Regions from separate parts of the Clostridium omnivorum genome, predicted to be linked through region 1. Evidence: riboswitches for the same ligand, from Rfam matches in the RefSeq annotation. Region 1 holds a riboswitch; the other holds the start of a gene.
What was found. A riboswitch is a leader RNA that binds a small molecule or an ion and turns the genes downstream of it on or off. The one in region 1 is predicted to bind lysine.
Positions count from the first base shown of each region.

Region 2: it holds a riboswitch for lysine, as region 1 does, so the genes downstream of both, bsdE14_RS15145 (APC family permease) here and kal (3-aminobutyryl-CoA ammonia lyase) in region 1, are expected to answer to the same signal.

Region 1 is NZ_BRXR01000001.1:1,980,918-1,988,481, forward strand. Features, by position in the region: gene kdd (L-erythro-3,5-diaminohexanoate dehydrogenase) at 1-163, opposite strand, end outside; gene bsdE14_RS09405 (CoA transferase subunit B) at 194-859, opposite strand; gene atoD (acetate CoA-transferase subunit alpha) at 861-1,514, opposite strand; gene kce (3-keto-5-aminohexanoate cleavage enzyme) at 1,551-2,372, opposite strand; gene kal (3-aminobutyryl-CoA ammonia lyase) at 2,398-2,778, opposite strand; lysine riboswitch at 2,941-3,123, opposite strand; gene bsdE14_RS09425 (NAD(P)-dependent malic enzyme) at 3,421-4,593, shown strand; gene bsdE14_RS09430 (HD domain-containing protein) at 4,781-5,362, shown strand; gene bsdE14_RS09435 (sensor domain-containing diguanylate cyclase) at 5,398-7,125, opposite strand; gene bsdE14_RS09440 (protein kinase) at 7,295-7,564, shown strand, end outside.
Region 2 is NZ_BRXR01000001.1:3,202,725-3,210,288, reverse strand. Features, by position in the region: gene glgA (glycogen synthase GlgA) at 1-900, shown strand, start outside; gene bsdE14_RS15150 (glycogen/starch/alpha-glucan phosphorylase) at 948-3,374, shown strand; gene bsdE14_RS15145 (APC family permease) at 3,436-4,794, opposite strand; lysine riboswitch at 4,915-5,089, opposite strand; gene bsdE14_RS15140 (YhfC family intramembrane metalloprotease) at 5,367-6,140, shown strand; gene bsdE14_RS15135 (hypothetical protein) at 6,217-6,426, opposite strand; gene bsdE14_RS15130 (hypothetical protein) at 6,491-6,742, opposite strand; gene bsdE14_RS15125 (hypothetical protein) at 6,889-7,497, opposite strand; gene bsdE14_RS15120 (TerC family protein) at 7,559-7,564, opposite strand, start outside.

The DNA.
Region 1 (7,564 bases):
TAAGTTGAGTAAAGCTAGCTGAGTCAATATTAAGTGATTGAACATCTACTAATATTTCATTGCTGTAGATCTCCATATCGTTTGATATTTTTTGAGCTGCTTGAGTTAGAACTCCTTGTGGTTCAATTACTCTGTGTGTACCATATTTACATCCTTTTTTCATAATAAAATCCTCCCCATCATCCTTTATTTTTTATACATCCATAACTTTAATTTGTTCTGGTATAATCAAATCAGCTTCTGTCACTGATTTAACTTCATCAATTGTAGTGTCTTTGTTTATTTCTCTTAGCACTAAGCCTTCCTTAGTAACCTCAAGAACGCAAAGCTCTGTAACTATTAAATCTACCTCTGCCTTTGCAGTTAGCGGCAGTTTACACTTTTTAAGAATTTTTGGTTCTCCCTTTCCTGTATGCTGCATAGCTACTATTACCCTTTTAGCTCCAGTAACTAAATCCATTGCTCCACCCATTCCAGGTACCATCTTTCCTGGTATAATCCAGTTTGCCAGATTTCCTTCTTGGTCTACTTCTAAAGCACCAAGCACAGTAATGTCAACGTGTCCTCCTCTAATAAGTGCAAAGGATACTGAGCTGTCAAAGTAAGCTCCGTGGGGTAGAATTGTTACATACTGTCCCCCAGCGTTTGTTATATCAACATCCTCTTCTCCTGCCTCACTTGCAGGTCCCATTCCTACCATCCCATTTTCCGATTGAAAGGTAACAGACATTCCTTCTGGTACATAATTTGCAACCATAGTTGGGAGTCCTATTCCTAGGTTTACTAGCTGGCCATCTCTTAGTTCTTGAGCAACTCTTTTTGCTATAATTTGCTTTGCAAGCTTGCTATCTGTAATCATATTAATCAATCCCCTCTATGATATAATCAACTAATACTCCTGGAGTTATAACATAGTCTGGGTTTAGCTCACCAGCTTTTACAAGCTTTTCAGCTTCCACTACAACCTTATCTCCAGCCATTGCAATTATAGGATTAAAGTTTCTTGTAGTTCCCTTGTAAAATACATTTCCAAAGTCGTCTACAATAGTTCCTTTGATTATAGATAAATCAGCCCTTAAAGGAAGCTCTAACAGATATTCTTTGCCATTTATAGTCAGCTTTTGCTTTCCTTCCTCTACCACAGTTCCAACCCCTGTTGGAGTCAAAACCCCTCCAAGTCCAGAGCCGCCTGCTCTAATTCTTTCAATTAAGGTTCCCTGTGGAACTAATTCAACCTCCATTAAGCCCTCATTCATAAGTCTTCCAGTTTCTGAATTTGTTCCTATATGGGATGCTATAACTTTTTTAACTTGTTTGTTAACAACAAGTCTACCTATGCCCTTATCAACATAACTTGTATCATTGGCAATAATTGTTAAATCCTTAACGTTCATTGCTATAAGCAAATCGATTATTTTATGAGGAGTACCACAGCCTAAAAAGCCACCTATCATTATAGTCATTCCATCCTTAAATAAGGGCTTTAGCTCCTCTGGCATTACTACCTTATTCATTTACCCCAACCCCCTAATATAATTTCACCCACATATTTATTTTTTAAGACCTAATATTTCTCTAGCTTCTGCTGGAGTTGCTATTTCTCTTCCAAGCTCCTTAGCAAGTCTTACTACCTTTTCTACCATCTCTCCATTTGACTTTGCAGGAACACCTTTAGAAATGTAAACGTTGTCTTCAAATCCTACTCTAACATGCCCACCGGACACTATAGACATGGCTGCAACTTGAAATTGATTTCTTCCTATTCCCGATACGGTAAAGGTACTTCCTTCAGGTATACTCCCCATTAAGAAGTCAAAATCTCTTAGTGTTGCACTGATTCCTCCATTAACTCCCATTACGAAGTTAAAATGCATTGGTGCTTTTATAAAACCCTTCTTTTGAAGTCTTATTGCTGAGTCTATCATTCCTTTGTCAAATACTTCTACTTCAGGCTTTATCCCAAGTTCAATCATCTTTTGGCCAAATTCTTTAATAGCATTTTCTGTGTTTACAAATATTTCGTCTCCTCCAAAGTTACAAGTCCCGCAATCAAGAGTAGCCATTTCAGGGTGTAAATATATTGGCTGAAGTCTTTCCTCGTTGCTCATTCCCACTGCTCCACCTGTAGAAGGTTGAATTATAACATCAGGGCATCTTCTTTTTATCTCTTCTATACAAAGTCTAAATCTTTCTTTATCTTGAGTTGGAGTACCATCATCTTGTCTTACATGAAGGTGTATAATACTTGCACCTGCTCTGTAAGCGGCTTCTGCTTCTCTGCCTATTTCTTCTACAGTATATGGTACAGCCGGATTGTGTTCCTTTGTAACTTCTGCACCACATATAGCTGCTGTTATTATTAGCTTATCCATGAAATTCCCCCATTTCCTATAGTTTTTACTTTCTTTGCTTATCCTTTGGTACTACGCAAGTTCCACTGGCTCTGCAAACTACTATTGGTGTTTCTAGTACATCACAAGCTGAATCATTGATATCAGGTCTAGGAATAATAACCTTTCTAGCTTCAAAAACCATTTTTCTTGAGCTATTACCACACTCAACAATTTCACCATCTGCTTCTATGTAGTCACCTGCAAATACTGGAGCTAAAAATTCTACATTGTCATAAGCTCTAAAAAGCCCTTCATCTCCATCATTTCTTATAAGTAACTCTGTGGCTACATCTCCAAATAGTTGAAGCATTCTTGCGCCATCAACTAAGTTACCACCATAGTGAGCATCATGTGCGCTCATTCTCATTCTAATTAGTGCTTTCAAATCCTCTCCCCCTTGCATATTTAATATTTTTTATATTTTATCTTGCATAAGCTTATGCAAAATAAAAAAGCACTGAAAGGTTTTCAGTGCTTAATTGGACACGTTTGAAAGAGCCATCATTCATTTGATAGCCATTCATGCAATGAAAATCTTTATTCTCATCACATAAATAGCTCTCCATGAATGAATTTTCATGGCAAGGATAAGGGTAGTTTCCTTTATCCCCAAGAGCAGGTTCAAGAACAAACCTGTTCTTTCGGCAGACAAATCCTTCGCTCTTAGTCTTAAAGGTTCTTCTTCTTAACACCTAAGAACTACACATTTGCTTGCGCCTCTATTTATGTATTATATGTGATTTTTTTCTAATAAATCCTAACTTTATTATATTCTAACTATACTATGTTGTCAATATATACTGAAAATTTATTAAATTACATATATTCCGCCTTTTCTATATATTCACGTTGATTTTTCATTCATTTTGTCATTATGAGGCTTTAATAATCCGTTTATTGAATTGACTCATTATTAACAATAAGGTTATAATAAGGATGGTATTAAAAATACGAAGATTAAAAAGGAACTTGGATGAATAACTACCACTTTCCTAAAAAATAATATACATAAGAAGGGATGATAAGTATGACTATATACGAAGAATCTTTAAAATTCCACGAAGAAAAAAGAGGTAAGTTAGAAATAGTATCAAGAGTACCAGTAAATACTTCACAAGACTTAAGTTTGGCTTATACTCCTGGAGTTGCTCAACCTTGTCTTGAAATTGAAAAAAATCCTGATTTAGCTTATGTTTATACTAGAAAATGGAACACAATTGCAGTAGTATCTGATGGAACTGCAGTATTAGGACTTGGAGATATCGGTCCATTAGGCTCACTTCCAGTAATGGAAGGAAAATCTGTACTATTCAAAACTTTTGGAGATGTAGATGCATTTCCTATAGTTCTTGATACAAAGGATGCAGATGAAATAGTTGAAACAGTAGTTAGAATTGCCCCAGGTCTTGGTGGAATAAACCTAGAAGATATATCAGCACCAAGATGCTTTGAAATTGAAAGAAAATTAAAAGAAAGACTTGATATACCTGTATTCCATGATGATCAACACGGTACAGCTGTTGTTACTTTAGCTGGTCTTATAAACGCACTAAAGATTGTTAACAAAAAGCTTGAAGACTTAAAGATTGTAACAAACGGAGCAGGTGCTGCTGGAGTTGCTATAACAAAGCTTCTTCTATCCTCAGGTGTAAAAGATATTACTATGTGCGATAGAAAAGGTGCTATATATGAAGGCCGCGGCGGTCTTGATGTATCAAAGGAAGAAATTGCAAAAATAACAAACTTAAATAAAACTGCCGGCTCTCTTGCTGATGCGCTGAAGGGTGCAGATGTATTTATAGGAGTTTCAGCTCCTGGTACAGTAACTGAGGAAATGGTTAAAGCTATGAATAAAGATGCTATAATCTTTGCTATGGCTAACCCAACACCAGAAATATTCCCTGAAGATGCTAAGAAGGCAGGAGCAAGAGTTATTGGTACAGGAAGATCTGACTTCCCAAATCAAGTAAACAACGTACTTGCTTTCCCTGGAATATTCAGAGGAGCTCTAGATGTAAGAGCTAGAGAAATCAATGAAGAAATGAAGGTTGCCGCAGCTTATGCTATAGCAAACTCAATTCCTGAAAATGAATTAAATGAAGATTATATAATACCAAAATCTTTCAACAAGGAAGTTCAAAGCAAAGTTGCTGACGCAGTAAGAGAAGCAGCTAGAAAGAGCGGAGTAGCTAGACTATAATTTTCAAGTAAATTTAATATTTATATAAATATTTATCATTAATAAAACTTAGGCTGTTGACAATGTCAGCAGCCTTTTATATTTTCATGCTATAAAAGTTTTTCTTTTCAAAGCTTTCAAGTCGTTGACACTAAAAATAGTTAGCATTAAACTTATATTAATTATTGTTCAAACGGAGGGATAAATCATGAGTGAATTGATGCCTACTAGGGAAGCTGCTTTACTGCTTCTGAAGGAATACACAAAAAGTGATAGTTTAATAAAACATGCTCTATCTGTAGAAGCCGTTATGAGACACTTTGCAAAGCTTTTTGATGAAAGTGATATTGAAAAATGGGGAATTATAGGACTTCTTCATGATATAGATTACGAACTTTACCCAGAAGAGCACTGCATAAAAGCAAGGGATATATTAAAAAGCAAAAACTATCCAGAGTCATACATACATGCTGTGGAATGTCACGGCTATGGAATCTGTACTAATGTAGAACCTGTAGAAACAATGGAAAAGGTCCTTTATACAATTGATGAGTTGACTGGGCTTATTACAGCCACAGTACTTATGAGACCTAGTAAAAGCATTCTTGACTTAGAAGTAAAATCAGTTAAGAAAAAGTGGAAGCAAAAAAGCTTTGCGGCTGGAGTAGATAGAGACCTAATTGAAAAAGGTGCAAAAAGGCTTGGAATAGAAATGGATAAGGTTATTGAAGAGACAATAAACGGAATGAAAGCTGCTGCTGAAGAAATAGGCTTAGCAGGTGCTCAATAAAAAAATGGTGGAAAGGATTAGATCTCTTCCACCATTTATTCTAATATATGATAGCTGCTCTTACCATTTGCCTTAGCTCTATACATGGCCATATCAGCTAATTTTAAAGCATTATCAAGACTTAAGGTATTATTTTTAATCAGCTTAATACCTATTGAGCAGCTTATACTATAATTTTTTTCTTTGTACTCAAATTTTGAAGTTTCAAAGCCTTTGAGTATCCTTTCTGCCACAATTTTATGCTTTAATGGTTCATTATCATACATCAATATTACAAATTCATCACCGCTATACCGTACAAATATATCTATAGGATCCAGTTCTTCATTTATACAATTAACAAAGCTTTTAAGTATAAAATCTCCTACCTCATGTCCATAATTGTTATTGAAGTCTCTAAAATTATCTATATCAATAAAAAATAGAGCATAGCTATCTTCACCCTTCATATCCTCCATTTGTTTTTTGTAGGAAATTTCTAAAAAGTTTCTATTATAAGTTCCTGTAAGATAATCCGTTATGGTCTTAGAATATAATACATTATTTTCATCTATAATATCCTTAAGCATATGATTTAAATTTTTAAGCTTGTCCGAATACTGCAATGAACAGCTTTGTAATTCTTCAATTTTTAGTGCAAAGGTTAATGCTAAGTTCATAATTACAGTAGGTAAAATAAATACGCTTATTGGAAAATTGAAAAGTAAAGTATACCTTCTCGTACTTGGTATTATAAAATTAATACTATCATGAATTATAAACATTAAGGCTGTTAATGTAATAACAAAAATATACTTTGAGTTATGTACTTTATCTATTACTGCTCTCGCCGCAATAAAAATAATATAACATATATCAAACACAATAATTATATGAAATATGTCCCTAAATTGATTATACCTTCCTATACTCGAAATAAATAATGAGCAAAATACTAATGACATCTGTCCACGATGAAGAACTTTATCAAATTTATTTATGTTTATTCCTAAATAACTCTTTATAAAATATATAAACAAGATAATAGAAATAAACAATGCTGATTCTGTTATTTTTAAAATTTGAAAATCCCTAGCAAAAGCGAATGGCCACACATAACTATTATAATATATAAATAGATTAGCAGTAATCAATGAAAAATAAAGAATATACTTTTCTTTAATAGAACTTTTATATATGTATAAAAAGAATAAGGATACTGCTGCAAGCAAAGTCATTATTATAATATATATCGTATGATTATAAAACATAGATATAGAAAATAATCTAGAAGCATCTCTATAATTGATTATCATAGGTTTTGATATAAATCCAGAAGCATAATCAGAATAATACTCCATCCTTATAGTATTTTCTCTATTCTTGTCAATAGCTATATCGGGCAGCATAAAAAAGCCCAAATTAGTCCATCCGCTTCTATAATTTGGGGGCATATCTCCAGCTCCACCTAAAAACACATCATTTACATACAATTTATAACTTCCGTATGTCTTTCCAAGCTTCAGATATAAATCTGTACTTTTATTTGCTTCAGGTATTATAAACTTATTAGTCAAAGTTATTCTTTTTTCCACTCCGATTTTGCTATCTGAATTATAGCTAAAATCATCTACAAACCGCTTATCTCCATATTGGATTGTCCAATCTTTTGATATATCTACTACAGGTTTGATATCTGTTTCGTACTTATTTAAAGCTATTATTATACTAAGAGTTAAGAATATTGATGCTACAGTTATTATGCGATAAATGTTAGATTTCATAAAATACCGTCTCCTAAACCAACGCACATCAAATTTTGTCTAAATTTATATTAACTTACTAATGTACTACTATTTTAGCATAAAGCCAATTAAAATTCACCAGTAACATATACACTGCTGAACTCATACTATATATGAAGGTATAAAAACTTATAAGAAGGTGTTTTATATGGGAGGAAAGCACAAACACAAATCTAATTATTCAGATATAAATTTGCTTGATCATAAGATGCTTGGACGAGGCCACAATGGGGTAGTAATCCTTCTCCCTGATAATAAAGTTATAAAAATATGCTTTAATGAAAAAAGCTTTAAAGGAGAAGCTTATATCCTTAAAAAGGTTAATGGCAACAAATACTTTCCCAGAATATACGAAATTGGTGGTAACTACATGATTCGAGATTATGTAGATGGAGTATGCATGAGAGATTACATAAAG
Region 2 (7,564 bases), 1.2 Mb from region 1:
GGAGAACTTTTATCCTTAGGTGATGAGTATTTTACAGAAGATAAATTAAAATACTATGATGGTGTTTCTTTTATGAAAGGCGGATTAAATTTTGCTGATAAAATTACCACTGTAAGTAATACTTATGCCGAAGAAATAAAAACAGCCTTCTATGGCGAAGGCCTTCACGGCTTGTTATGTGCAAGAAGCAATGATTTATCCGGTATTGTAAATGGTATAGATACAACTATGTATGATCCTAGAAAAGATAAGGAAATATTCTTTAATTTTGATGAAAACAATATAGAGAACAAATTATTTAATAAAACAAAGCTCCAGGAGCAGCTTAATTTACCTGTAAACAAGGATATCCCTATGATTGGAATGGTAACAAGGCTCGCATCACAAAAGGGAATAGACCTAATAAGCTGTTTAATTGAAGAAATACTTCAATTAAACATTCAGCTTGTAGTGCTAGGCACTGGTGAACCTACCTACGAAGATATGTTTAGATACTACGCTGGAAAATATCCTGATAAGCTATCGGCAAATATATGCTTTAATAATGAGCTTGCGAAGAAAATCTATGCTGGTTCTGATTTATTCCTAATGCCTTCTCTTTTTGAACCCTGCGGAATTGGCCAACTTATAGCACTAAGATATGGTACACTTCCTATCGTTAGGGAAACTGGAGGTTTAAAGGATACAGTAATATCCTTTAATGAAGTTACTGGAGAAGGTAATGGCTTTTCTTTTAGTAATTACAATGCTCATGACATGCTCTATACAATAAAAAGAGCAGTAAGTCTATATGAAAATAAACCTGTATTTAATAATCTAATTAAACGAGCATTAACCGAGGACAACAGCTGGTGCATTTCTGCTAAAAAATATATTGAACTATACTCATCTTTGCAGTAAATATAAAGTTAAGATTATAAGCAAATATCGGCAATTTGGAGGATATTATGAGGTTAAATATAGAAAAATTCAAGTTTGATTTTAAAAGAAAACTTATGAATACTTTTGCTGAAGAAATAGAAGACGCCCCAAAGCTTCACATATATATGGCCTTAGGTGGGCTTGTAAGAGATTATATTACTGAGGCCTGGGTTAATTCAAACAATTATTACACTGAAAATAATATTAAACAAGTGTATTACTTTTCTATGGAGTTTTTAATCGGAAGACTTTTAAAGAGTAATCTTTTAAACATAGGAATATATTCACTATGTGAAGAAGGCCTTAAAGAATTAGGAATTAATATTTCAGAGCTTGAAGAGTTAGAAAATGATGCTGGCCTTGGAAATGGCGGGCTTGGGAGACTTGCTGCATGCTTTCTAGATTCCATGGCTTCCCTCGGCATACCAGGCCACGGATGTGGTATTAGATATAATCATGGACTCTTTGAACAGAAGATAATAAATGGTTATCAAGTTGAAGTTCCAGATAATTGGCTAAAAGAAGGAAATGTATGGGAAATTCGTAAAGAAAATAAATCTGTTGAAGTAAGATTTGGAGGTAACATACGAATTAGCCAAATTAATGGAAGACTTTCCTTTATACATGAGAACTATGATGCAGTAAGGGCTGTTCCATATGACACTCCAGTTATTGGATATGATAATAATTCAGTCAACACTTTAAGGCTTTGGAGTGCCGAACCAATTGACACAGAATTTGACCTTTTCTCCTTTAGCAAGGGAGAATATTCTAAAGCTAGCTCATATAAGGCTTCTGTTGAATCCATATCACAAGTTTTATATCCTGATGACAGCTACATAGAAGGCAGACTTTTAAGATTAAAACAGCAGTACTTTTTTGTAAGTGCTGGTTTGCAGAGTATTGTAAGGAGATTTAAGAAAACTGGTCACTCAATTAAGGAATTAAATGATTTTGCAGCAATTCACATAAACGATACCCATCCAGCAGTAGCTGTACCAGAGCTTATGAGAATACTAATAGATGAGGAAAAGCTGTCTTGGGACGAAGCCTGGAAAATAACTACAAGTACAATTGCATATACAAATCATACAATACTTGCTGAAGCCCTTGAAAAATGGCCAGTAGATATGTTTAAAAAGCTTCTACCTAGAGTTTTTATGATAATTGAAGAAATAAACAAAAGATTTTGTGAAGAAGTATTGGATAGATACCATGGTGATTGGAACAAAATTAATGAAATGGCTATTATAAAAGATAATCAAATTAGAATGGCCTATCTTGCAATTGTAGGAAGCCATTCAGTAAATGGAGTTGCTAAGCTTCACACAGAAATATTAAAGAAACAAGAACTCTCAAGTTTCTATAATTATTCTCCTTATAAATTTAATAATAAAACTAATGGAATTACTCATAGAAGATGGCTGCTTCAGGCAAACCCTGAGCTTGCTAATTTAATAACTGAAACTATAGGTGATTCTTGGATAAAAAGTCCAAATAATCTATCATCTCTTCTCCCCTATAAAGATGATAGTGCCTTTAGAGATAAAGTTGCCAAGGTCAAACTAAATAATAAAATTGAGATTTCTAATGATATCTATAAAAAATATGGCATTAAAGTTGACCCTTATTCTATTTTTGATGTTCAAGTTAAAAGACTTCATGCCTATAAAAGACAAATACTTAATGTATTTAACATCCTTGACTTATATAATAGATTAAAACAGAATCCAAATTTAGATATAGTACCAAGAACCTTCTTCTTTGCAGCAAAAGCTTCTCCTAGTTATCATTTAGCTAAGCAGACAATAAAACTAATTAACAGCATAGCTTTCATGGTTAATAACGATGCTCAATTAAACAATAAAATTAAGGTAGTTTTTCTAGAAAATTATAGAGTTTCCTTAGCTGAAAGGATTATTCCTGCCTCTGATGTGAGTGAACAAATTTCAACTGCTACTAAAGAGGCTTCAGGTACTGGTAATATGAAGTTTATGATGAATGGAGCTGTAACCATAGCCACTTTGGATGGCGCAAATATTGAAATTAAAGATGCTGTTGGTGATGAGAATATTGTAATCTTTGGATTAAAGGATTACGAAGTCCTGGATTACTACAAACATGGAGGATACTCTTCTAGAGAAATCTTTAATAATGATAGAAGAATCAACTGCATAATAAATCAAATTATGAATGGATCTCTTGGGGTTGCTGGTTCTGAATTTAATATGCTCTATGACAATTTAATTTACAACAACGACGAATATTTTGTACTTAAAGATTTTGACTCCTATGTAAAAGCTCAGAATCAAATAGACAGCTACTATAAACAAAAGGATAAATGGCAGCAAATGTGTATAGCAAACATCGCTAAATCGGGTATCTTCTCCAGTGATAACACTATACGTGAATATTCAAAGGAGATTTGGAATACTCAGGAAATAATTCTATAATAAAAGGACTATCTCACAAAAAATGAGGTAGTCCTTTTTAACAATTTATTCAAAATTACTATTAAGCAATCTTATCAAAATTTCTTATTGAATCACATCTCTCTTTATTCTTTAAGGTCATATAAATATAGAATGGTACCCCAGCTAGCATTAGAAGGAATCCATACATTACTGTTTCTGCACCTGAACCATAGATTGTCCAGCATGCATATAGAAATCCTACAAGTGGTATAAAAGAATTCTTTATAAAATTCCACAAGTTGAAATTCTTTTCCTTTTTAACTATTAGTATCATATCTGCTGCCGAAGTCATTGCATATATTGGCAAGAAAGATAGTGTTGCTAATAGTATTATAAAGTTAAAAGCTGCATTTGTGGTTTTATTATAGTTCAATAATAAAAGTACATTAACTAATACAGATCCTATAATTATAGCTACATAAGGTGTATTATATTTTGGATGAACCTTTGCAAAGAATTCAGGGAACATTCCATCCTTTCCTGCTGCATATGCTACACGAGCTGTAGATAGAAGCCATCCAACTGTAGTTCCTAGAATACTGATTACAGCACCAATAGTTATAAAGTTTGTAATTCCAGAACCAAAATATTGAGATAAAATATCTGCTAATGGTGCGCTGCTCTTAGCAAGTGCTCCATTTGGCATTGCACCCATTGCAAAGAAATTAATTGCCATATACATAACAGCAACAATTATGATTCCGATGATAGTACTCTTTGCTACGTTCTTTTCAGGATTCTTAATTTCACCTGCTGCTATAGATGCGCTTTCAAGACCAACAAATGCCCAAAGTGTTGAAGTAGCAGCACTTGGCATTGTGCCTAGTCCTTTTTCAGCAGGGAATAGTGGTAATAAGTTTGATACATTGAAGTGTAGTGCAGCTACAATTATAAATAATAAAAATAGTCCTAATTCAAAGAATGTTATTGTTGTCTGAATCTTACCTGCTTTTCTAACTCCAAATATGTTTATTATAGTGAATATCCATAGTACTATTGACGCAAATAAAAATGCTCCTAATTGGCTATTTCCTATGGCAGGTATTAGCTTTCCTGCATAACTAGATACTGCTATTACTACTGCAGCATTACCTATCCATGATCCATTCCAATATAACCATGCACTCATAAAACCCATGAAATCTCCGAAGGCAAGCTTTGAGTATTCATAAGGTCCTCCAGTCTTTGGTACCTTTGTTCCTAGTCTAGCAAAGGATAATGCTAAAAATATTGACCCAAGCGCTGTAACTATCCATGCAAACATAGTTGCTCCTGGTCCTGACTTGTCCGCCAAAGTTGCAGGCAACATAAATATACCCGATCCCATCATATTTCCAGCTACTAGAGCTGTGGCAATTACAAGCCCTATATCCTTCTTTAATTTTGTATTTTGTTCCATAGTTACGTCCTCCTTATCAGTTTTTTCCGATAAGTAAATTACCAGCGAGAGTATAAAAAAGCCTTGAGCGCGTACACTCAAGGCTTTAAATCGCATTAAAAACAAACGACCTAAATCTATTTGAATGATAGCTCTCCACAAGAAAACTTGTGACAGTTATGCACATATTCTATGCAAAACCAGCTATACAGTATTAAAGCATTTACTGTACGCTTCGGCGATATTTCCTTTCCTGCTGCTTCAACGCGCTTAACTTCACAACAGTACTAATAAGTATCGCACCTCTACCTTGGTTATTTACTCATTCTTTTCGTTTATTATTATGCACTAGAACTTTAGTTTAGTCAAGGGTTAATTAAATATTTATGCATAAAACAGAAAATCATGTATTTTTTATACATTTCTTAGCATATGTATCAATATAAAAATTATTTTATACATTCACATACTTCTAATATTTTATAGTATAATTATCATAACATAGTTTAAATACATAAAAAGGAATTATACTTTATAAGCTTTAAATATAGGTAAAAATATAATGTTATTAATTTTTTGGGGGGTAAAATACAATGGTAAGTAATTCTGTCATCTATATGATGGCCTTTGCAGCTATCTTTTCCTTGCTATTTCCAATTGGTTTATTTATCTTTTTCAAATTAAAAGATAAGATATCCGTTAAACCAGTTATACTTGGCGTACTAACCTTTATAGTTTTTTCACAAATCTTAGAAAAACTCATGCATGTGTTTGTAATGAATAACAATTTGATAACTGCGCCTCTACTATTTGCTATTTATGGCGCATTAGCTGCTGGTGTTTTTGAAGAGGTTGGAAGATATATTATAATGAAACTATTTATGAAGAAAGAAACAGAGTGGAAGGATGGTATAGCATTTGGAATTGGTCACGGAGGTATAGAGGCCATATTACTGGCATGCTTTGGTAACTTAACTTATATTTTTTATGCAAAACTCATCAACGCTGGGCTTTTTGAAAAAACATTGAGTGGTAAAGCACCTGCAGCAACAATTGCTGCAATAAAAAGCTCTCTCATAAGCGCCACTCCTGCTTTAACTTCTTTAGGTGCATTTGAAAGATTGTTTGCTATAATAGCTCACTTAGGTTTTTCTTTAATAGTGATCTATTCAGTAAAGTCTAAAAAGCCTATATATCTATTAATTGCAATTATAGCACATGCAGTAATGGACTTCCCGGCGGGCCTTGCTCAAGTACATATACTTAATAATATATGGTTTGTTGAAGGCTTCTTTGCAATATTCTCTATAGCAATGCTTATATTTATTGTAAAGTCCAAAGAGATTTTTAAGAATTTAAACACTTAAAATAAATAATAACAAAAACTAAGACACAGTATAATTAGTGCTTAAATACTAATTATACTGTGTCTATATTTATACATTATGTTTCTAGGTGCTTGCAGTGCTTGCTTATATACTTTCCGTCAATATAATATATTTCTGGTTTATCCACAATAAACTCTAATATATACAATTCTTTTCTTAATTCCTCTAAGGTTAAATCTTTAAACTTTTCTAAAAGTTCCTCTTCAGTTACTCTACATTTACTGTGAATAAAATTAGATATATCTTCTCTATAAAAGGAATCCATAAAACCCCCTCCTTATTATTTATATTCTCATAGAGGGGATTTTGGAACATTAATTAAAATTTTTTTACATCCAATCTTTGCATCCGCAGTAATAACTATCTGCATTTTGTTGTGGCTGATATGCAAAATATGGTAGATCTACACTGCTTTCAGTAGTGTTATCACAATAAATACACTGAGCTTGTCGTCCTTCCCATCTTGGATGAAAAACTTGGTTATATCCATCATGAGAACCAGTACAAAGTGCACAAATTGGATTATTGTTTTCATCATAGGAGCTTGCTGTATGACCACATTGCATATAATATTGTGTCATTTTCCTTTCTCCTTTCAGTGGAAATATTGTGCAAACTGTAAGCACCCTATTGATATTATTTGTGAAAACAAAGTAATTTAATCATATTCTTTTACATAATAATTATTTTAAATAAAAAAATAATCCCATTGACGAAATCAAAAGGATTACTTTTCACATTTATCTATGCACTTTAAAACAAAATTAATTCTCTGCTTTAATACTTTGTATACATCTTCACATTTATCATTTATATCATATACCATATGTTCTGTATCTTTTAGCTTAGAAATCTTCGGAGTGGTCACATAGGATACTGCCAATTTTGAGGTTGTACTCGATAGATTTAAAGAAGTAGTGCTTAGATCAAGTAAGACATTCAATAGAGGAAATACATATACATCCATATAATCCTTTTCTGCAGGATTTAATGGAAGCTTTATAATATCTTCCTTTATAGTATTAAGATTTTCAAGAAGATTGGCAGCACTACTTATATTATCATTTATTGTATTCTGACTTGGTTGTGCTTGCTGAGCTTGTTGTGTTTGATTAGCAGTACTAGCTTTCTCGATGGGTACACTTTCCTGTGGTTGCTTTTTACCCTGATTTATTTGTTTCACACTCTCTTCAATTATAAATGGTTCCTGAAACTCACTTTCAGCATCACTACGGTTTATATCATCATTAGCACAGTTTTCATTGGGCCTAGTATTTGAAGCATCATTACTGCACAAATTATCTTTATCAATATTATCCATATTCCTTTTCCCCATCTTTTCCTCCAAACCTATTTCTTATATATAATATTAAAATTAATATAAGAAATATGTTATTTCAAGA